Regions from separate parts of the Pseudoalteromonas sp. MMG022 genome, predicted to be linked through region 3. Evidence: predicted binding sites of a transcription regulator. Region 3 holds the regulator's gene; each other region holds the start of a gene.

Region 1 (7,422 bases), on a different contig from region 3:
AAAAGGCGTATATCGTATGCCTGTGGCTCAGTTCAAAGGGCCAATCACAAACCTTAAGGTTGATCAGGTTATTAGCCAGTTTGACAGGCAGCTAGATGGTAAAGCTAGCCGTTGCTGCTCAGGGTTTGGCCATGATGCGGTTATGGAGACAGCGGATGCTATCTGGTATCCAAGCTCTCAAGGTGTGGTTAAAATCCCCAAAAACATGCAGCTATTTGGCTCTGATGAATTACGGCTAAAATTGGAAGCTGTTTTTACACCAGAACGTCGAATCGCTGGTGATGCGTTAAAAGACAAGGTTTTTCTTGATACCTCGGAACGTGACTTGACAGTGCAATACACCGCGATTGATTTTTACGCGCCACAAAGCATTGAATTTAGATATCGACTGCTGAGCAATGGCATCACAAGTGGGGATTGGCGTGAAACCCCAAACCGTCAAGATGCTATTTACACCAACTTATCACCAGGCTCATATGTATTTGAGTTACAGGCGAAAAGACGAGGGCAAGACTGGCAAGCGGCAACTTCCAAACAGGTAGAGATAGCGATCCCTAGACGGTTTGATGAAACCATGTATTTTAGACTGTTGATCACCTGTGGCTTTGCCTTCTTATTCTATTTGATATTCTGGGTTTTTAGAGCACAGGAGAGACGCAAGCATCAAGCGCTTGAGGATTTAGTAGCCGAACGTACTACGGAACTTAGAAAAGCCAATGAAAAGCTTAATCAGGTTAATACGCAATTAAAACTGGTAAGCCATACCGATGAGTTAACAGGGCTGCGTAGTCGTCGTTTCTTATTCGATCAGCTCCCCAAAGATGTCGAGCACTTTCAGCGTAATGCTCAGTCGTTACAGCAGCAAAACAAGAGTCTGGTGTTGATGATACTGAATATCGATAAGTTCAGTAAAGTAAATGACGCCTATGGGCCTATTGGTGGTGATAGCTGTCTGCAGCAGATGGCAGCCTTACTGAACTCAAGAACGCAGGGCTCAGACTATGTAGCGCGCTGGAGTGGTGATGAGTTCTTACTGCTTCTTCGTGACTTCAAACGTGATGATGTGGACAACTATGCTAGGGAGCTATGCAAAGCCGTCGCAGATTTTGATTTCATGCTGCCCAATGGTAAGTCAATGTCTATGAGTATCTCAATGGGGTGGTCATTGTATCCACTACCTTTATTGGGAGGACAAGTGATTGGTTGGGAGGCATCGGTCAACCTAGCTGACATCGCACTGCACCAAGTAAAACAACGCGGTGGTGATGGTGCCGCAACGATTATATTTGATGATCAACTAGACGCTTTTGAGTTTGAGCAAAGCAGTAATGTCGAATCGCAACTTGAAGTACTGCAAAGTAATGGTCTAGCAGAAGTAAAAGTTTGGATGCGCTAATCTTGTCTGGTTATCCATCGCCAATACATCAGCCAATCAGCAAGTAATGAATAAAACGGATGTGTAAAGGTCGCAGGTCGGTTTTGTTCAAACACAAAGTGACCAACCCAAGCAAATCCGTATCCTGCGCAGGGGGCTAGGAGTAAATACAGGGGATTTTGCCAGTAAAGTGCCGCCAAGCAGGTGATGATGACCAAAGTACTACCCAAGTAGTGACAGGCTCGACACCATGGATTTTGATGCTGTTCAAGATAGAATGGGTAAAACGCTTGAAATGACTTAAATCGCTTGTCCATGAATAAACCCTAGAGATAAAAAAAAGGAGCCAACGCTCCTTTTTTTATACTAGTTTTTGCACTTTTTGCAAAATGCTTTGTTCATCAAGGTGCATCTGTGCATGCATTTCATCCTGTGTCCCATGCTTGATAAACTCATCGGGCAAACCTAAGTGAGTGATTTTAGGTGTCACTCCGATACTTGCAAAAAACTCGCTCACAGCGCTGCCTGCGCCACCTGCGATGGCATTGTCCTCAAGGGTGACAAAGTGCTCATGTGTTTTGGCAAGTTCACTCAATAACTCGGTATCCAGAGGCTTTACAAAGCGCATATCAACGAGCGTGGTATCGCATTGCTCAGCGGCAAGTTTTGCATTGTGTAGCAAAGTGCCAAAGTTAAGTATGGCAATCTTCTGAGCGCTTCTTAACAGGTTTGCTTTGCCAATGGGTAGCTTTTGCATGTCCTGTTGCACGTTAGCGTCTCCGGCGCTACCTCTTGGGTAACGCACTGCGGCTGGGCCGTTATAGTTATAGCCGGTATGAAGCATCTGACGACACTCGTTAGTATCACTGGGCGTCATGATAACCATATTAGGGATACAGCGCATAAAGCTTAAATCGTATGCGCCTTGGTGTGTTTCACCATCAGCACCAACTACACCTGCACGGTCGATAGCAAACAGCACAGGTAAGTTCTGTAATGCGACATCGTGGATCAATTGATCGTAGGCTCGTTGTAAGAAACTTGAATAGATAGCTACAACTGGTTTTAACCCCTCACAGGCAAAACCCGCAGCCAGTGTTACAGCGTGCTGTTCAGCGATAGCAACATCAAAATATTGCTCGGGGTACTCTTTTGAGAAGCGCACCATACCAGAGCCTTCACGCATAGCAGGCGTGATAGCCATTAGCCTTTTATCATCAGCGGCTTGATCACATAGCCATTCGCCAAAAACCTTAGAGAATGTTGGCGCGCCAGGTTTCGATTTTGGCAAACTATGAACACTAGGATCGAATTTTGGCACCGCATGATAGCCAATCGGATCGGCTTCAGCAGGTTTATAACCTTTACCTTTTTGGGTTTTGATATGCAGCAGCTGAGGACCTTTCAAATTACGCATATTGCGCAGCGTATCAACCAACATGTTAACATCGTGACCGTCAATTGGGCCGATGTAATTGAGCCCTAGCTCCTCGAAGAAAGTGCCCGGTATAACCATGCCTTTTAAGTGCTCTTCCATGCGGCTGGCGAGCTCTTTGACTGGTGGTACGCCTGATAGTAGCTTTTTACTGCCTTCACGAATATTGGTATAGAAACTACCCGATAAAATTCGTGCAAAATGGTTGTTTAGCGCGCCGACATTTTCAGAGATAGACATTTCATTATCATTCAGCACTATCAGCATATCTGATTTAATATCACCAGCATGATTCATTGCTTCAAATGCCATACCTGCGGTGATGGCGCCATCACCTATTACTGCAACGGTTTTTCGACCTTTGCCTTCTTTTTGCGCAGCGATGGACATGCCTAACGCAGCAGAAATAGAGGTACTTGAGTGGCCAACACTGAATGTGTCGTACTCACTTTCTTCTCTATAAGGAAATGGGTGTAAACCATCTTTTTGACGGATCGTGTGAATTTTGCTGCGACGACCCGTTAAAATTTTATGTGGATAAGCTTGGTGCCCAACATCCCAAATCAAACGATCCTCAGGGGTGTTATAGACGTAATGTAAAGCCACTGTGAGCTCAACCGTGCCTAACCCTGAAGCAAAATGACCACTGCTTTGTGATACTGAGTTTAATAAGTAATCTCTCAGCTCATCACTGAGCGTGCTAAGTTTGTGCTGCGGTAACTGTCGCAGTTGCTTTGGTTCATCAACCAAAGTTAATAAGGGGTACTTGCTACTATCCAATTTCATCGTATCGATTATTTGTCCTACGCAAACTTCGCACAATTATATACAAAGGCTGCGGTTAATTTTATTTATTTTATGCAAATTAGCCATTAATTTGTCATGAATTTAGACTAAGTGAGCGACTTTTAATATTTCCGCTCAATAATATAGTGAGCTAAGCTTGCCAGAACTTCGGTATCTTGTTCTACCTCTTCTAAAGCGCTTAGCGCTTGCTGAATTAAGCTGTGGGCTTTTTGCTTGGCACCATCCAATCCCAGTAATGCAGGGTAGGTAGACTTTTTGTTCTCAATATCAGAACCTTTAGGCTTACCTAAAGACTCAGTATCCCCTTCAATATCAAGGATATCGTCTTGCACCTGAAATGCTAACCCAATATTTTTTGCATACAAACGCAACGCACTAAGGGCCTTGTCGCTGACATTGGGCGAGCATAATGCGCCAAGCTCAATGGCCGCACCGAGCAAGGCGCCGGTCTTTAGGCGGTGAATACGCTCCAGATCTGCAAGTGATATAGCGTTGTCTGTTCCCGCTAAATCGAGCGCCTGACCACCGATCATACCTTGTAGTCCTGCGGCTTTCGCCAGCGCATTGATCATTTTAATTTGTTGCTCACAAGCGACTTTAAAGCGGTGCTCGCTGAGTAGTTCGAAGGCGGTGGTTTGCAACGCGTCACCTGCAAGGATCGCTTGTGCTTCATCAAAGGCGATGTGGCAGGTCGGTTTACCTCGACGCAGGTCGTCATCATCCATGGCGGGTAAATCATCGTGTACCAACGAATAGCTGTGAATGCACTCCAGCGCGGCGGCGGCTACGTCTAAATCTTCCAGCGCTGCGCCAAACATTTTACCTGTTGCGTAAACTAAAAAAGGCCTAAGCCTTTTACCACCATTATTAATGCTGTAGTAAGTCGCAGCTTTAACGGTCTCATCAGTATCTAGCGGTTGAGCAAAGTAATTGGCGATAAATGCCGCTAGACGCGATTGGGTATCTTGTAGTTGTTCTTGTAATTGCACGGTCTATTCCACGTCACCTTGAAATGGTACGGTTTCACTGTGCGTATCATTGGCCATAAGAATTGAGACTTTTTGTTCGGCTTGTTGCAGCTTGTTGGTCGAAGAGTTAGCCAAAGCAATACCACGCTCAAACTGTTTTAGTGATTGTTCAAGAGTGAGTGAACCTTGTTCCATAGAGTGAACAATTCCCTCTAATTCGGCCATTGCTTCTTCAAAACTCAGATTTTCTGGTTTTTTTGTTGCCATGATGATGTCTCGTTTCCTAACCAATTTAAGACTAAATGAATTTAAGAGCCCAATTCTAGGGCCATTGTGGTGCGAGGTCAAAGTTTGCAGGACTATTTTGCGATACAGTGACACTTAAGTTATCGGTTTTTGTACCAAAGAGTGATTCGCAATTTCGGTGCTTTTTAATATAATTGACTTAAGATATTCAGTAGCTTGCCGATAAACAAGAGCTTAGTAAAAGCATTGCACTCTTTACAATAAAAAATGGCATATGTTTTGAATGTATTTTGACATTGGACATCTTAGCAATAATTTAGAATAGATAAGACTCTCTGGAGGGTATGTGGATTTAGCAACCGTTATTGGGATCCTGGGCGCAATAGGCCTGATTATTATGTCCATGTTCATGAGTAGTGACGGTGAGATAGTCATGTTTGCTGACGCTGCGTCGGGCGTCATCGTGTTTGGTGGTTCATTATTTATCGTATTAGCAAACTTTTCTATGTCTAAGTTTTTTGCCATCGGCAAAGTTGTTGGCAAAGCGTTCATGTTCAAAATAGAAACCCCTGAGGAGTTAATTGAAAAAGCGGTCGAGTTAGCTGACTCAGCACGTAAAGGCGGGTTCTTAGCGTTAGAAGAGGCAGATATACCCAATTCGTTTATGCGCAAAGGGGTCGATATGTTAGTGGATGGCCACGATGCGGATGTGGTCAGAGCGACATTACAAAAAGACATCTCGCTAACTTCTGACCGTCACGAATCTGGTGCACAACTATTTAAAAAGCTCGGTGATATCGCACCGGCGATGGGGATGATAGGTACACTCATTGGTTTGGTTGCCATGTTATCTAATATGGATGACCCTAAAGCCATCGGCCCTGCGATGGCGGTGGCACTTTTAACAACACTTTATGGCGCATTTTTGGCCAACGTTGTGGCCATTCCTATTCAATCAAAATTAGAGCTGCGTAAAGACGAAGAAGAGCTAAATCAAAGATTAATTCTAGATGCGATCTTGGGCATTCAAGACGGTCAAAACCCTAAAGTTATTGAAGGAATTCTGAAAAACTACTTGCCAGAGTCAAAACGTCTTCATGAGAAAGAGGAATAGCGACTATGTCTGACGAGAAAGAGTGTAAATGTCCGCCCCCAGGTTTGCCTGCGTGGATGGGAACATTTGCCGATCTAATGTCGCTACTCATGTGCTTTTTCGTGCTATTGCTGGCTTTTTCAGAAATGGATGTATTGAAGTTCAAGCAAATTGCAGGCTCAATGAAGTTCGCATTTGGTGTACAAAATAAAATTGAAGTTAAAGATATTCCAAAGGGGACCAGTGTGATCGCCATGGAGTTTACCCCAGGCAAACCCGAACCAACACCAATCGAAACAATTCAACAGCAAACCGTTGAGATGACCCAACAAATGCTAGAGTTCCAAGCCGGTGAAGAAAGCTCGGCTGGGGGACGTCAGGAGCAGCGCGGTAACAAACGCGGTGGTGAGTCGCAGAGCACGTCGCAAGAACAGGCTATGACACAAGCGATCGCGGCGGCAGAGCAAGAGCAGGTCAATGAACTCGTTAAAAAAATTGCTCAGCAGATGGAAAAGCAAATCATGGATGGAGCAATAGAGCTTGAATCTCTGGGCCAACAAATAATCATACGAATACAAGAAAATGGCGCGTTTCCATCGGGGAGTGCATTTTTACAACCAAAGTTTACACCGGTGATAAGAGAGATTGCAGAGTTACTAAAAGATGTGCCAGGAGAAATTACAGTCTCTGGGCATACCGACGACTTTCAGGTGAGTAATGAGTTGTACAGCAACAACTGGGATTTGTCGGCCACAAGGGCGGTAGCAGTGGCCAGTGAAATGGTTAAAGCTCCTGGCTTTGATAAGAATCGTTTGGTGGTAGTAGGTCATGCTGACACGAGACCTTTGGTACCTAATGAGAGCAATGCCGACAGACGACGCAACCGTCGCGTTGAGATTTCAATCTTACAAGGTAAGCCAAAAGAATCAGACCCAATCGAAGTCAGACAGAATCCACAAGGCAACTAATTTTAGTTGCCTTGTGATATGTTGTTATCCAAGAGAAGGAATAACTCCCGTCATTTGTAAGCCCTGAGCGGCAATGATTACGACGCCACATAGTGCGGCCATTGCAAGACCTAATGTGCCTCCTCGAACCTGATAGCCTGCGACATGGGCACCTTGACGGCGCTGTGACCATACCATCGCTACGGGTAAAAATACCGCAAGAACGACCAGTGCAATAGCCGCATAACCTAAGGCCATGATAAACCCTTGTGGGTAAAATAATGCAAACCCTAATGGCGGTAAAAAGGTGATTAAGGCTGTTTTGCTTCGCTCCAAGTTGCCATTGCCCTTTTTAAATGCATCCGCAAAGAAATCAAACAACCCTAAACTCACACCTAAAAATGATGTGGCAAGCGCTAAATCCGCAAAAATAGTGACAAACGTAGTAATGTGGGGATTGTGGGCAATGTTAGAGATATTGCTGACAAACCCAGTTAACCCCTCGCTTTGCATTAAGCTTTGCTGGCTCATCACGCCTTGGCTTAGCAGCT
Region 2 (7,422 bases), on a different contig from region 3:
TCTACATCATCCTGATTACGCAGCAAACTGGCTTTTTCAACTAAGTCTTTGCTCAAGTGTGGCGCAAAACGTTCAATGAAGTCATACATGTAACCTCGCAAAAAGCTACCCTTTCTGAAGCCAATTTTAGTCGTACTGGCTTCAAATAAATGACTCGCATCGATACAAACAAGGTCCTTATCAGCCACACTATCAATAGCCATCGATGCCAACACCCCAACTCCAAGGCCCAAGCGCACATAGGTTTTTATGACGTCAGCATCAGTGGCAGTAAACACAATGTGAGGCTCTAAGCCATGCGCGTTAAACGCTTTATCTAATTCAGAGCGGCCAGTGAAACCAAACACATAGGTAATGAGCGGGTATTTTGCTACATCATGTACAGTCAGATTATGTGCTTTTTGAGCAAGTGGATGATCCTTAGCAACTACGATTGAGCGATTCCAGTGATAGCAAGGTAACATCACTAAATCTGAGTATAAATGCAGTGCCTCTGTAGCGATAGCAAAATCAGCATCGCCTCTTGCCGCCGCGTCAGATATTTGTTGTGGGGTGCCTTGGTGCATATGAAGAGAAACCGCAGGATACTTCTTCATAAAACCCTGGATAACACCCGGCAACGCATACCTAGCCTGGGTATGGGTAGTCGCAATGTTCAACTTACCTTGATCGGGCAATGTATGTTCGTTTGCAACCGCCTTGATGCCTTCGACCTTAGATAAGATCTCACGCGCTATATTTATGATCTCATTGCCCGCATTAGTGACATGAGTTAAATGCTTACCACTTCGACCAAAAATTTGTACGCCAAGTTCATCTTCCAGCATTCTAACTTGTTTTGATATGCCCGGTTGAGAAGTATAAAGGCTTTCAGCAGTGGCTGACACATTCAGATTATGGTTTAAAACTTCTACAATATATCTAAGTTGTTGTAATTTCATAGCTTATTTTTTCTTTTTAGTTTTTACAAGGCAATGAACACGGCGCGCTATTAAATGGTATATGCTTGAGACAAAGCCAATCTTCCTAAGGCTAGCATAATTACATCTATGGAGATAGCTCTAGACATATCTGTTTGTTTATCAGATAAAACCTTGTCTTGGTCTATAATGATAAATAATGATTTTCAAATTATTTTTCATACAACTGAACGGAAAACTGTTCAGAATGCAATTAATTGATGTAAGATAAAAATTCATCTTTTGATTCGTGGTCTAAGAGAAATTTGTTATGTTCGTTTCTATTATAATTATGCTAATTGTTGCACTGATCGTTATTGCGGTTTGGGTTAGTGCCGTACAACAGCATAGAGAAAAACAAGAAGCTGAGCGTAGAAAGGAATTAGCAAAACAGAAAAAGATTATTGAGGAATCTGAGGACATCATCGTAAATAGCTCTAACATTCCTATGTCAGATCTCATTTTGCGGGTTCTACAACGCAGAGTTTTCGACGCACTCACCACCATGGTTGAGCTTTCTCCAACAAATAAAGAATTGAAAAACCGTCTGAATGAAGCCAAAGAGCGCTTAAGCTCCTCAATTAACCCAGAGTCACAGGTTGATGGTTTAAGCTTACCTGATGCTGACAAACAATTGATCGCTCTGGTGCAAGGTATAAAGCGTCTGCGTCACGTACTTCGTACGGAGCACTCTAAAGGTAAGGTTGATACACAACTATTCGTTGCCGAAGATAGACGACTGGAAAAGTTACAACTGCGTATTAATGTAGAAAGTCAGATCAAACGCGGCGTATCTGCTAGAACCGCTAACATGGTTGGTTCGGCGCGCCAATATTTTGAAAAGGCATATGCGACTATCAACTCTGTAAGCTATACAGATGAATACGTTGAAGAGAAAAAAGCACAGCTCACAACCTATCTGGATGAGATAAGTACCGAACTTAAGGCATCCAATGCGTCTGCGGTTAAAAAGAAAAAAGAAAGAGAAAAAGACGATCTCGACGTCCTATTTGCACCTAAGAAAAAGTGGTAATCAATACCACTTTTTCATTGATACCTAACCTACTCTATCGCGAATTTAAATATAAATAATGCCGTCAATAGCCACACACTAAACGTGATTTCATGCGACTTGTGGCAAACAACTTTAACCGCGGTGTAAGCTATAAAACCCAGTGCAATACCGTGGGCGATAGAAAACGTCAGTGGTGTCATCAGCAAAACCACGCTGACCGGAATGGCGTCACTCATATCATCCCAATTCACCGACTTAAGATTTTGCAACATCAACACTGCAACATATAAAATCGCTCCCGCCGTCGCATAGGCCGGCACCATTTTTGCCAGCGGTGCAAAAAACATCATCAGTAGAAAGCACACCCCAACCGTGACAGCTGTTAACCCTGTTTTTCCTCCCACTGAAACACCAGAGACTGACTCTATGTAAGATGTCGTCGTCGAGGTCCCAAGCATTGAGCCTGCAATCGTCGCAGTGCTGTCTGCAGATAGCGCGCGGCCCATTCTTGGCATACGACCCTGTTTGTCTGCCAGACCCGCCTTGTGTGTCACTGCAACCAATGTGCCTGACGTATCAAACAAGTCAACGAACAAAAACGCAAACACCACACTGAGCATAGATAACTCCAATGCGCTGGCAACATCCAGTTGCATCATAGTTGGTACAACACTCGGTGGGGCAGATATCACCCCCTGATATGACACCAACCCCATGCTTAATGCTATTGCAGTGACAACGAATATGCTGATCAACACTCCACTTTTCACCTCTCTGAACATCAGAGCAGCGATAATAAAAAAGCTCAATATTGCCAGCAATGGGCCCGCCTGAGTAATGTCTCCAAGCTGTACCAAAGTGGCCGGACTGGCGATAATAATACCAGCATTTTTCAATGCAATAAGCGCTAAAAATGCGCCAATTCCTGTTGCAATAGCCTGTTTTAAGACCAAAGGAATGGCCTGAATCACCCACTCTCGTATTTTAAAAATACTGAGCAATAAGAATAGACACCCAGATAAAAAGACCGCTCCCAATGCAGATTGCCAACTGTGCCCCATGCCAAGCACCACACCATAGGTGAAAAATGCGTTCAGCCCCATTCCCGGTGCCAGTGCCAGTGGGTAGTTGGCCCAAAAGCCCATAATAAAACAGCCAATGGCTGCCGCGACACAGGTTGCGACAAATGCTGCGCCAAGGTCTATCCCCGCTTCGGCTAACATCGGTGGGTTTACAAAGATGATATAGACCATAGTTACAAATGTGGTTAACCCAGCAACTATCTCTGTTTTCACACTAGAGCCTTGCTGGCGTATATTGAATAACCGTTCTAACATAGTTAAGGTTTTAAATTGGAAACAAGTGTTTGGATTTTAACATAAACTACTGGTTTATTCGGACAAATTAGTTAGAATTCAGCTACACTTGCTAATGGGCTTATTATTGCGGTTATACTATGGAACGAGATCAATTCGAAAATTCAGCAAGCCAAGATTTAGAGCAGCAGCTGCTTAATGTATTGGACTTTGTAACTTCTCCGATTAGCAGTGACGCCCAGTTACCCCAGGACAATGATCCTCAAATCGCTTTTAAAAAAGGCTTGTATTATCTCAAAGAGCAAGCATTTCCGCTTGCTGCGAAGTGGTTCCGTATGTCTGCTATGTCTGGCAATTATAAAGCGCAGTTTTACCTTGGCTTACTCTTTGTTAAAGGACAAGGGGTGCCACAAAGCCCCTTCCATGCGATGGCTTGGTTGGTGCTCGCACAAAGTCAGGGTATGGAGGCCGCCAGTGCTATGATAGAACAACTAAAGCCGCACTTAACTACCAAGCGCATTAAAGATGCGCACTGTTATGCCGCAACACTGTACGAACAAATACATCAGTTAACCTTTATCCAGTCGTAATCTAGCCACTTTTTTATATTAAATTTCATAGACTTGACAAGCATTCATGCACTTTTCCTCACCCATAGCTGTATATTTGTATAAAAAAGTGACAATTTTCGCTTGCATCTAATTACTGTATAAACTACTGTATACAAATACTGTATATAACACCAGTGAGTTGATTATGTTGCAAACAAGTTCAGTTTTAGAAATTACTTCAGGTTTACCAAAGTCACCGGTAAGTAATGTCCATCATGTGACAACAGAAGATGATATTTGTGCAAGTTTAGCATTACTCAAAATTGTTCATCAATGTAATCAAAAACAAGGGTGGACACTGTTAATCGCGCCCGATAATGTACCAAATAAAGCAATGATAGATAGCTGCTCTGTTGATACCAAGAAATTATTAGTGATTAGAAGAAAGCATATTGTCGATTTAAGCTACGTTTTATCTTCTGCGCTAAACAATGGTAATTTTGCAGCCGTGATCACTTGGACGGACGTTCTCAGTGCCAATGAACTAAGTAGGATGAATTTACCCAACACGAACACTGAAATTTTCTGTTTTTCTCATACTAAGCAACCAGAAAAGTGTACAATGCCTGCATTTATGTCTTAATGTGTATCAGTGATGTGTTATTGCTCAAGTGAAGCGCCTTTCCAACAATGTTGCGAACCTTTTATTTCAGGAGCACAAACTCCTAAAACAGCAGAACAGCTTATGCGCTCGCGCTATAGCGCATATGTGGTAAAAAATGCTCAATACATAAGAGCAACTTACGCTCAAGAAGAACAAAAGCATCATAGTGTTGAAGATATTTTGGCATTTGCCGATGTCGTTGACTTTATTAAGTTAGAGGTATTATCGGTTGGTGATACAAATGATGGCAGCTTTGTTGAGTTTCAAGCTACATATATTGCAGACAACAAAGCCTGTGCGCTTCATGAGTTGTCAAATTTTATTTTAGAAGACGGTTTATGGAAGTATTTAGACGGCCACATTTATCAGACACCTGAAATTAAACTGGGTAGAAATGACATGTGCCCTTGTGGCAGTGGTAAAAAGTTTAAAAAGTGCCATAGCACCTGATAGACATTACTTAAGCGGTGAGCTGCAACGCACTTTGCATCTGTCCGCTAGCAAGCTGATCGTAAAAGCCCGCTGCATTCATAGCGGGTTTTTCTTCTATTGAAGTGCCACTTTTAATTGATTCCAAGCGCTTCCTTACCGCTATTTCACAATTATCCACTACCTCTAGTGGAATATGCGTTTTGTCATTGCGTATTGCCAACGGCTCTGGCGACAGGCACTGTTGCAGTTTTAAAGTTGTTAAACTGCTTTGTGCTAATCGCGACGCATTGTTTTGACCTATCAACATATCGTATGTTTCTGGTGCCAGTGCTTGCTGAGGGCCAATTTGTAGTTCCTTCTTAAGTGCTAACTCACTCAGATCAGCTTCATTCAGTTCTGACTCTGGTAAATGAAATTGACTAAATTCTAAGGCGTCTTGAGAAAGCATTGCCAGTAACATGGAAAAATCAGCACGACGGTGCTCGGTCACACTCACCGAAAGTGCGTTACCAAGTTGGTCTTCTCTGGTTAATACCACATCAAATTGCATAGAGTTTCGCCAATTAATTACTGAACTAGACTTTTATCGGCATTTTTTTAAATTTCTTTAGCAGTTTTCTTTACTTAATAAAAAACTTTGATATTATCACCGCCGTTGTTTAGGAGGGGTTCCCGAGCGGCCAAAGGGATCAGACTGTAAATCTGACGGCACTGCCTTCGCTGGTTCGAATCCAGCCCCCTCCACCATCAACAACACAAATACAATTTGGAGGGGTTCCCGAGCGGCCAAAGGGATCAGACTGTAAATCTGACGGCACTGCCTTCGCTGGTTCGAATCCAGCCCCCTCCACCAAATTGTATGCTCCACTGAGGAGGGGTTCCCGAGCGGCCAAAGGGATCAGACTGTAAATCTGACGGCACTGCCTTCGCTGGTTCGAATCCAGCCCCCTCCACCATCTCTTTTATTCTTTAGCTATAAATAACTGCTTAGCATTTTCTCTAAACCATTTTACCGCTTGTTTATAATCTCGGTCATATTTACCGACAAGCTGCCAAAACGCCTTGTTATGCGATAAAACATGACAGTGCGCTAACTCATGCACCATCACATAATCAATCATTCTCTTTGGCGCACCAGCGAGCAACACGTTGAATGTAAGTGCGTACTGACTCGAACAACTTCCCCAACGGCTTTTATACTCTCTGAATTTTACAGTTGCTACAGGCGCATTCATTTGTGTACTAAAGTGATGTAATTTGCTATCTACGTACTGTTCAAGCTCAACTGCCAGCAACTTTATGAGCTGAGCTCTGATTGATTTGACTGAAGAGCGTGTGGAGGTTTTGATAACAACCTGCTTTTTTTGATGATCAATATAATTACAAGTGCCAAATAAAAACTCAAACGCTTCACCAAAGATCATTACCTTATTGCTCTGCCAAGGTATTTGTATTTGTACACCAATCGCGAGTCTTGTTTGTTGAGCTTCTACCCAAGACTTTTTAGTGCTTAACCACCGCTCAACTTCCGTGATACATGCACCATATGGCGCATACACATGAACGCCTGTATCCGTAACCTTTAATGCAACTGTCTTACGTCTTTTGCTGAGTTTTAGCTGATATTCAAACATCTTCAATTAAAAAAAGTTTTCTTGCAGTCATTCTACCGCGCCAATTAGCTGCTAATCTATAAAAATAAATGGCTAAAGAGATCAGATATCTATGAGTGATAAACCATGTTGTCAATATAAATCACCCGACGGTCATAAATGCCAAGAGATTGATATGGGTTCAGGACTTTGTTTTTGGCACGATGCTAAATTTGACAAAAGTGGCTTAGAGCTTACTCAAAAACTAGAGCGCTACGCCAAACGTGGCGGTCTACTGCATGGCTTAGAGTTAAAGCGCGCAAACCTCGAAGGGCTTAATTTAGTGAAGTTTGGTGATCACAATGGCTATGATTTGTCGTACAGCAACTTTTATCGCGCAAATTTACAAGGTGCTCACCTGTTTAATAATACATTTTGCCATGCTTCTTTAATGAAAGCAGATTTAAGAGAGGCTAATCTACATTGCTGCCACCTTGAGGGCACAAACCTGCTGGGAATTAAACTCAATAATACCCGTATCGACAACCTATATTTAGGTGACAAGCTATTACAAGAGCAACAAGCCTTTAACGCTTTAAAAGAAAAACGTATTGATGACGCTAATGACTTATTTTTACAGTCTGAGGAAATATATCGTTCACTCAGAAAAGGCGCTGAGCAACAAGGTTTATTTGAAATGGCTGGCAAATTCACCTATCAAGAACTACGGATGCGCCACCAGCAATACCCTAAGTTTTCACAAAGGCGCATTGTTTCTAGTTTTATCAATTTACTCTGCGGCTATGGAGAAAAACCAGAAAACGTCATCCGTTTCAGTTTAACGATGATCGTATTTTGTGCATTAATGTACTTTATATTCGGCGTAACCTACG
Region 3 (7,422 bases):
AGAATCAACAACGAAACCAACTTGCTTAGTTCCTATTTGTACTATAACTACGTGTCCGTGCGCTTTACGGGTTGTTCTGTCAGCACCTTTAACTAGCCAATGTTCCAGATAAAATAACGGAATCGCTTTTTCACGTACGATTATCGTCAACTGTCCGTCAACAATATTCGTCTTGGTTAAGTCTAAGTGGAAAATTTCACTAACACCGGCAAGCGGCAACGCAAATGTTTGCTCGCCTACAATGACCATGAGTGTTGGTAAAATAGCTAAGGTCAGCGGTACTTTTATTTCTAAAATAGTACCCACTCCTAACTCAGATTGGATATTAACTGAGCCATTGAGTTGGGTGATTTTAGTTTTTACCACATCCATGCCCACACCACGGCCTGAAATATCAGATATTTCTTCTTTGGTTGAAAAGCCCGGCGCGAAGATTAAGTTGTATGCCTCAGTGTCCGATAACCGACTAGCTTGGTCCGAATCTATCACGCCCTTACTAATTGCTATCTTCTTGAGCTTTTCAGGGTCCATACCCGCACCATCATCGCGAATGGTTAGCAAGATATGATCCCCCTCTTGAGATGCAGACAACGTCACAGTACCTGTACGTGATTTACCCGCGGCTTCACGTACGCTAGGCATTTCGATGCCGTGATCGACAGAATTACGCACAAGGTGAACAAGCGGGTCTGCCAGTGCTTCTACCAAGTTTTTATCTAAATCGGTGTCTTCACCTTCCAATACCAAGTTTATATCTTTTTTCAGGCTTCTAGCTAAGTCTCTAACAACTCGTGGGAAACGACCAAATACTTTTTTAATCGGCTGCATGCGCGTTTTCATTACCGCGCCTTGCAAGTCAGCCGTCACCACATCTAAATTTGAAATGGCCTTGCCCATCGCTTCGCTGTTGGTATTATTTGCCAAACTCACTAAACGATTACGTACTAATACCAGCTCACCCACCATGTTCATTATTTGATCAAGCCGCTTGGTATCTACGCGAACTGTGGTTTCAGCTTGAGCTGCTGGCGCTTTTTTCGCAGCTGCTTTATTTTCAGCAGCAGGAGCAGGAGCGCTCTTCGCCGCTGGCGCTGTAGGTTGAGAAGCCGCTGGTTTCACAGGTTGCGCTGGCTTTTCTGGTTCCTTAGGTTGCTCAACTTTAGGGGCTGCAGGCGGAGGTGCTGCATTTTCAACTGAACGCGGCGCAGTTCCTTTCCCATGAAGCTCATCTAATAACGCTTCAAATTCGTCGTCATTAATTTCATCATCGCTATTGCTTGTCGACTGAGTCTCAGGTTCGCTTGCTGCAGCAGCGGGAGCCGGTTGTGACTTACTAATTTCACCAAAGCTGCCAACACCATGTAACTCGTCTAACAGGCTATCAAATTCATCGTCAGTAATGTCACCGTCACTGTCTGTTTCATCACTGGTTGCCGTTTCACTCACTTTTGCGGGGCCATTACCCGCTCCATGTAACTCATCCAGTAAGCTTTCAAACTCATCTTCAGTGATTTCATCGATGCTACCGTCACCTTGGTTCGACTCAGTGACATCCGCATCCAGATCGAAGAAAATATCATCAGTGCCGACATCTTCGGTTGAGGGTTGTTCAGCTATAACTTCTTGTTGTGGAATATCAATGACTTCGTCTTCTGTTTGCGGCTTGCTAAGTTGATGAAGTGTTTCAAGTAGTGCAGGGTCGGCAGGTTCAGGTTGCTCTCGATTTTGAATATGCGCGAACATTTCATTAATCGTATCGAGGGATTGCAAAATGACATCCATTAATTCTGATGTAACTTTGCGTTGCCCTTGGCGTAGCACATCGAACACATTTTCAGCACCATGACAGGCATCAACCAGTTCGGTCATACTTAAAAATCCAGCACCACCTTTAACTGTGTGAAAACCACGGAAAATTGCGTTAAGCAGCTCTTTGTCTTCAGGGTTATTTTCTAACTCTACGAGCTGTTCAGACAGTAACTCAAGGATCTCTCCAGCTTCAACGAGAAAGTCTTGTAAGATATCTTCATCGACCTCAAAGCTCATGCATACTCTCCTATTAGAAGCCTAAACTTGACAGTAAATCATCCACTTCATCTTGACCTGAAACAACATCATCTCGCGCTTCAGCATCAATAATGGGACCTTCTGGCCCTGAAATTTCATTTACGTCAATATCAACCTCACTTTTCGCAGCGACCTGAGCTTCAGAACCTTTCTTCTTGCTCGGTAGCTCGTCCGTGGTGCCAAAAACGGTTAATAAATTAATTAGGCTATCTTCGACTTCTCTAACTAGCTCTATAACCCGACGAATAACTTGCCCTGTCAAATCTTGATAGTCTTGAGCCATTAATACATTTGTCATCAAACTTTGTAATTCATCTGTACGTGTTTGTGACCCCTGCATAAACTTGTCTAAATCGTGACATAAAGACTTAAACTCTCCTAGCTGAATGTCACGCCGCATAAGGCGGTCCCAAGTTGGTTTAATATTCGATAAGTCATCTGCTAGCTCTTGGGCTAACGGAAGACTCGCCTCAACTGCATCCATGGTTTTGTTGGCGGCATTTTCTGTCATTTCCATGACATAGTTTAAACGTTGTTTAGCATCGGGGATGGCATCAGTCGTCAAATCAGCAAGACGCGTGTCGAGTTCAAAGTTTTTCAAAGATTCATGCAGTTGGCGAGTTAATTTACCCACCTCAGCAAACAACTCTGATTGCTCTTTGTTGGCAGCTTCCAAAATTAATTGATCTGCCTTTTCTTGTTCACCTTGTTCCAAATAAGCAACTAGCTGCTTTGCCTGCTCAAGGCTGATCTGAGGCACAGAAGGCGTTGACATTAGCCTCTCCTTCTTATTAATTAGCCTAAACGTTCAAACACTTTTTCTAACTTAGTTTTCAGTGTTCCTGCTGTAAAAGGCTTAACGATATAACCATTAACCCCAGCTTGGGCAGCCGCTACGATTTGTTCTTTCTTTGCTTCCGCTGTTACCATCAACACTGGGATATGCTTAAGATTCTCATCTGCTCTAATCGCGCGCAGCAGATCTATCCCTTGCATACCAGGCATATTCCAATCAGTTACCACAAAATCAAAGTCTTGATTTTGTAGCATTGGAAGCGCAGTACTGCCATCGTCAGCTTCTTGTACATTGGTAAAGCCTAAATCTCTTAGCAGGTTTTTGATTATTCTCCTCATTGTAGAAAAATCATCAACCACGAGAATTTTCATGTTTTTATCCAAAACATCCTCCAGTGAGGTTTGAACCTATTATTTTTTACTCTAATTTACCCAGTCATTGATCTTGGCACGAAGCCTTATCATTGCCTGCCCATGAATTTGGCTAACACGAGATTCACTTACATCTAGTATCTGGCCGATTTCTTTTAAATTCATTTCATCGTTGTAATAAAGCGACAACACTAGGGCGTCTCTTTCTGGCAAAGATTTTATCGCTGCCACCAACGATTCGTTAAAGCGTTCATTTTTAACGTTATTAAATGGTTTGTCTAGCGATAAATCATTGTCTGCAGGCGAAATGACGTCTTCATCTACACCTAAGTCCTCAATACCTATAACTTTACTGGTATTTACATCATGTAGAATATGATGGTACTCATCCAGAGTAATAGCAAGTTTTTCAGCTATTTCAGTATCTTTTGGTTCTCGATTGAGGAGGGATTCAAGTTCAGCAATAGCTTCTGCAACCATGCGGCTTTTACGGTGCACTGAACGAGGTGCCCAGTCGCCTCGACGAATTTCATCCAGCATAGCGCCACGAATGCGAATGCCAGCAAAAGTCTCGAAACTTGCTCCCTTTGAGGCATCAAAGTTCTTGGTTGCTTCAATCAGACCAATCATGCCAGATTGCATCAAATCATCTAGCAAAATATTAGCAGGCAGCCGAGCCAATAAGTGACATGCCACTTTTTTTACAAGTGGCGCATGTCTCTCTACCACCTTATGTAGATGTTCTGATGTTTGATACCCCATCGCTTTACTCACCGATGATGCCATAGTTACCCATTGACAAGTTGTTCAATAAAAAACTCAAGATGCCCTGACGGTTGATGTGGAATGGGCCATTTCACGGCCTTGCTAGCTAGACCTCTAAATGCAACTGCTGCTGGTGAGTTAGGGAAGAGTTCTACGATGGTTTTTTGACGTCTTGAAGACTTCCGCATATTTTCATCAAACGGGATCGTTGCAACAAGTTCTAGAGCCACATCTAAAAACCTGTCTGTTACCTTAGACAGTTTAGCAAACAATTCCTGTCCTTCTCGTAAACTACGCACCATGTTAGCCACAATTTTAAATCTATAAACGCCATGCTCACGGCTTAATACTTTTATTAGTGCATAGGCATCAGTAATAGATGTTGGCTCATCACACACCACCACTACGACATCCTGTGCAGCACGAGAAAAGCTTAATACCATATCGGAAATACCTGCGGCAGTATCGACAATTAAGATATCAAACTCAGTATTGAGTTCACTAAATGCGCGAATTAAGCCAGCATGTTCAGCAGGCGTCAACTCCACCATGTTTTGTGAGCCCGATGTTGCAGGAACGATTTTTATACCAGCAGGACCTTCTACCAATATTTCGTCTAATTCGCATTCGCCCGACAAAACGTGTGACAAATTCTTTTCGACTCTTAAACCCAACATCACATCACAGTTTGCCAACCCCAAGTCGGCATCGAGTACCAATACCCGGTTTCCTTGCTGGCCCAGCGCAATTGCGGTATTCAAAGATACATTGGTTTTACCCACTCCGCCTTTACCGCCCGTTACCGCTATAACCTTAACACCGTGATTACTATTTTGACTCATTTTACGCAGGCCACTTGCTTGATCTAATACTGTGTTAATCATACATTCCTACTGTCTGAGACGCTACTGGTACAGGTCTCGAATGTTGTGCTTTTATTCTTTTTAAATACAATTGCTCAGCCTTTTTGACTAGCTTTTGTGCATTTGCTACGCGAATATCTTCTGGAACTCGCTGTCCATTGGTAAGATACCCTATTGGTAAACGATTTTGAATCGCTATACTAATAATCTCACCCAAACTTAGACACTCATCAAGTTTAGTAAAAATACAGCCAGTTAAGTTCACTTTTTGGAAATGGCGAACCGTCTCTTGTAACACGTGCATTTGTGAAGTCGCACTTAATACTAAATAACTACGAATGTCAACGCGAGTGCTACGCATTAAAGTATTCAACTGTTCGGTTAAACGCAAATCTCTTTGGCTCATTCCAGCTGTATCTATTAATACTAGTCGCTTATTGCGCAAGTGGTACAACACTTCAGCCAGTTCATTCGCATCTTTTACTTGCTTCACTGGACAGCCGATAATTCGACCATATGTAGAGAGCTGCTCATATGCACCAATACGATACGTATCGGTTGTAATTAGAGCTACTTTGTCAGCACCAAATTTCTGTGCGCCTAACGCTGCTAGTTTGGCAACAGTAGTCGTTTTGCCAACCCCTGTAGGTCCTACAAAAGCAAACACTCCACCTTGGCGAAGAATGTCGTTATTGGTCGTATGCATCTGGTTTACAACCATGTTAAGTAACGCATTCCAAGCTTCTTTGCGGGATACATCATCTGGAATAAAACACGCCATTTGTTCAGCTACATCAGCGTCAATACCCATTCCTTGTAGGCGGTCAATTAAGCATGCACGAGTCGGGTCGCGACGCGCCATCTCTTGCTTCATTAGGCCAGAAACTTGATGTTCAAGAAGTTGACGAATGGCATTCATTTCTTCACGCATGGATGACATTTCATCATGTTTAGGGTCGCTGTGCTCCATGTCATCACCAAAGCCAGATTCTAGTTCATCATCAAACTGCCAGTTTGATGTTTGTGCTGGTGTACTGTGACTAGGTTTGGGCTGCTGAAAACGCTCTTGTTCATAGTTAGGGTTATGTATCTCAGCTTGTTGCTGACGAGATTTGAACACTTGCTCGGTATCAATACCAGATTGTGAAAACATTGAGGCAAGCTGTGGCGAACGAGGGCGCGGTGCTTGACGCTCTAATAGCGCCTCTAAGCTGTCTGCCACTTGCGCTTGTGGCTCTGGACGTGCTTGCTGAGGCTCTGGACGCACAAAACGAGGCGCAGTAGAGCGAGGAGGCTGTTGCTGAGGCGCTTCTTGTACACTCGGCTTAGGCGTTGCTGGTGCGCGATCATTATCAATTGCAGCGACAATCTCGACGCCATCGGCCAATTTCTTATTCGACATAATTACAGCATCTACACCAAGCTCTTCTTTCACTTCTTTTAGTGCTGTTCGCATATCTTTGGCAAAAAAACGTTTGATCTTCATGTTACAACCCCTTAAATCCTATTACTGTCCAACTGAGCTCACAATCTTAATTTGTCTTTCATCTGGCACTTCTTGATATGACATCACACGAAGGCCGGGGATCGTATGTTTAACAAATCTTGAAAGCACACTTCTTAACATACCTGAGGTTAATAAAATGGACGGGTCACCTAGCATTTCTTGCGTTTGATGCGCTTCTCTCAAAGAGTTTTGAAGCCGCTCTGCAAGGCCTGGTTCGATACCTGCCCCTTCATCACCTGCGTTCTGAAGTGACTGATGCAACATCTGTTCCAACTCAGGTGCCAATGTTATGACAGGGATTTCATCAGCATTACCAACGGCATCTTGAACGATAAGTCTGCGTAGCGAAATTCTTACCGCAGCCGTTAGTACATCTGGGTCTTGGCTACGTGGTCCATACTCAACAAGCGTTTGTACAATCGAACGCATATCTCTAATTGCAACGCCTTCGTTAAGTAGATTTTGTAGAACTTTTACCACAGTTGTAAGTGGTAACACGTCAGGCACTAAGCCTTCGACTAAGCGTGGATGGCTCTTAGCAAGCATGTCTAATAAGTTCTGTACTTCTTCATGACCTAACAGCAAAGCAGCATTATTTGTCAGCAACTGACTAATATGGGTCGCAACGACAGTGGCTGCATCCACTACGGTATAGCCTAACGAATGTGCTTCGTCTTTTTGTTCTGGCTTGATCCACACTGCGTCTAGACCAAACGCAGGGTCTTTTGTTTCAATACCTTTAATTGGACCGAATACCTGACCCGGATTAATAGCGAGCTCATCGCCATGCTTGAGCTCCCCTTCACCAGAACCCACACCCATTAAGGTAATGTTGTAAGCATTTGGATCTAGTTCTAAATTGTCGCGAATATGTACCGGTGGTACTAAGAAACCCAACTCTTGAGATAGCTTTTTACGTACACCCTTAATGCGGTTCAATAGCTCCCCACCTTGTGACTGGTCCACAAGTGGGATTAAGCGATAACCCACTTCTAAGCCAATCACATCAACAGGTTGCACATCATCCCAGCCAAGTTCTTTTTGCTCTTGTTT

What was found. The regulator FliA, encoded in region 3, starts transcription of late flagellar genes. The targets are predictions, from matches to a motif close to CTAAAGNTNNNNNNNNNNNNGCCGATA.
Region 1: a site for FliA is predicted at 5,030-5,056, ahead of pomA (flagellar motor protein PomA). Genes of this name have one in related genera too.
Region 2: a site for FliA is predicted at 5,522-5,548, ahead of L1070_RS09545 (VC2046/SO_2500 family protein). Genes of this name have one in related genera too.

What each region holds. Positions count from the first base shown of each region.
Region 1 is NZ_JAKFZQ010000017.1:935-8,356, reverse strand. Features, by position in the region: gene L1070_RS14860 (ligand-binding sensor domain-containing diguanylate cyclase) at 1-1,396, shown strand, start outside; gene L1070_RS14855 (DUF962 domain-containing protein) at 1,393-1,692, opposite strand; gene dxs (1-deoxy-D-xylulose-5-phosphate synthase) at 1,737-3,596, opposite strand; gene ispA ((2E,6E)-farnesyl diphosphate synthase) at 3,719-4,606, opposite strand; gene L1070_RS14840 (exodeoxyribonuclease VII small subunit) at 4,610-4,852, opposite strand; gene pomA (flagellar motor protein PomA) at 5,178-5,945, shown strand; gene L1070_RS14830 (flagellar motor protein MotB) at 5,951-6,892, shown strand; gene L1070_RS14825 (aromatic amino acid transport family protein) at 6,917-7,422, opposite strand, start outside.
Region 2 is NZ_JAKFZQ010000008.1:114,345-121,766, forward strand. Features, by position in the region: gene cysB (HTH-type transcriptional regulator CysB) at 1-941, opposite strand, end outside; gene L1070_RS09520 (hypothetical protein) at 1,231-1,992, shown strand; gene L1070_RS09525 (NCS2 family permease) at 2,022-3,311, opposite strand; gene L1070_RS09530 (sel1 repeat family protein) at 3,431-3,880, shown strand; gene L1070_RS09535 (SulA-like leucine-rich domain-containing protein) at 4,047-4,484, shown strand; gene L1070_RS09540 (YchJ family protein) at 4,497-4,955, shown strand; gene L1070_RS09545 (VC2046/SO_2500 family protein) at 4,966-5,487, opposite strand; tRNA gene L1070_RS09550 (tRNA-Tyr) at 5,600-5,684, shown strand; tRNA gene L1070_RS09555 (tRNA-Tyr) at 5,706-5,790, shown strand; tRNA gene L1070_RS09560 (tRNA-Tyr) at 5,809-5,893, shown strand; gene L1070_RS09565 (YgjP-like metallopeptidase domain-containing protein) at 5,900-6,571, opposite strand; gene L1070_RS09570 (ion channel) at 6,663-7,422, shown strand, end outside.
Region 3 is NZ_JAKFZQ010000003.1:223,296-230,717, reverse strand. Features, by position in the region: gene L1070_RS04270 (chemotaxis protein CheA) at 1-2,046, opposite strand, end outside; gene L1070_RS04265 (protein phosphatase CheZ) at 2,060-2,842, opposite strand; gene cheY (chemotaxis response regulator CheY) at 2,863-3,246, opposite strand; gene L1070_RS04255 (RNA polymerase sigma factor FliA) at 3,286-4,020, opposite strand; gene L1070_RS04250 (MinD/ParA family protein) at 4,023-4,883, opposite strand; gene flhF (flagellar biosynthesis protein FlhF) at 4,876-6,348, opposite strand; gene flhA (flagellar biosynthesis protein FlhA) at 6,370-7,422, opposite strand, start outside.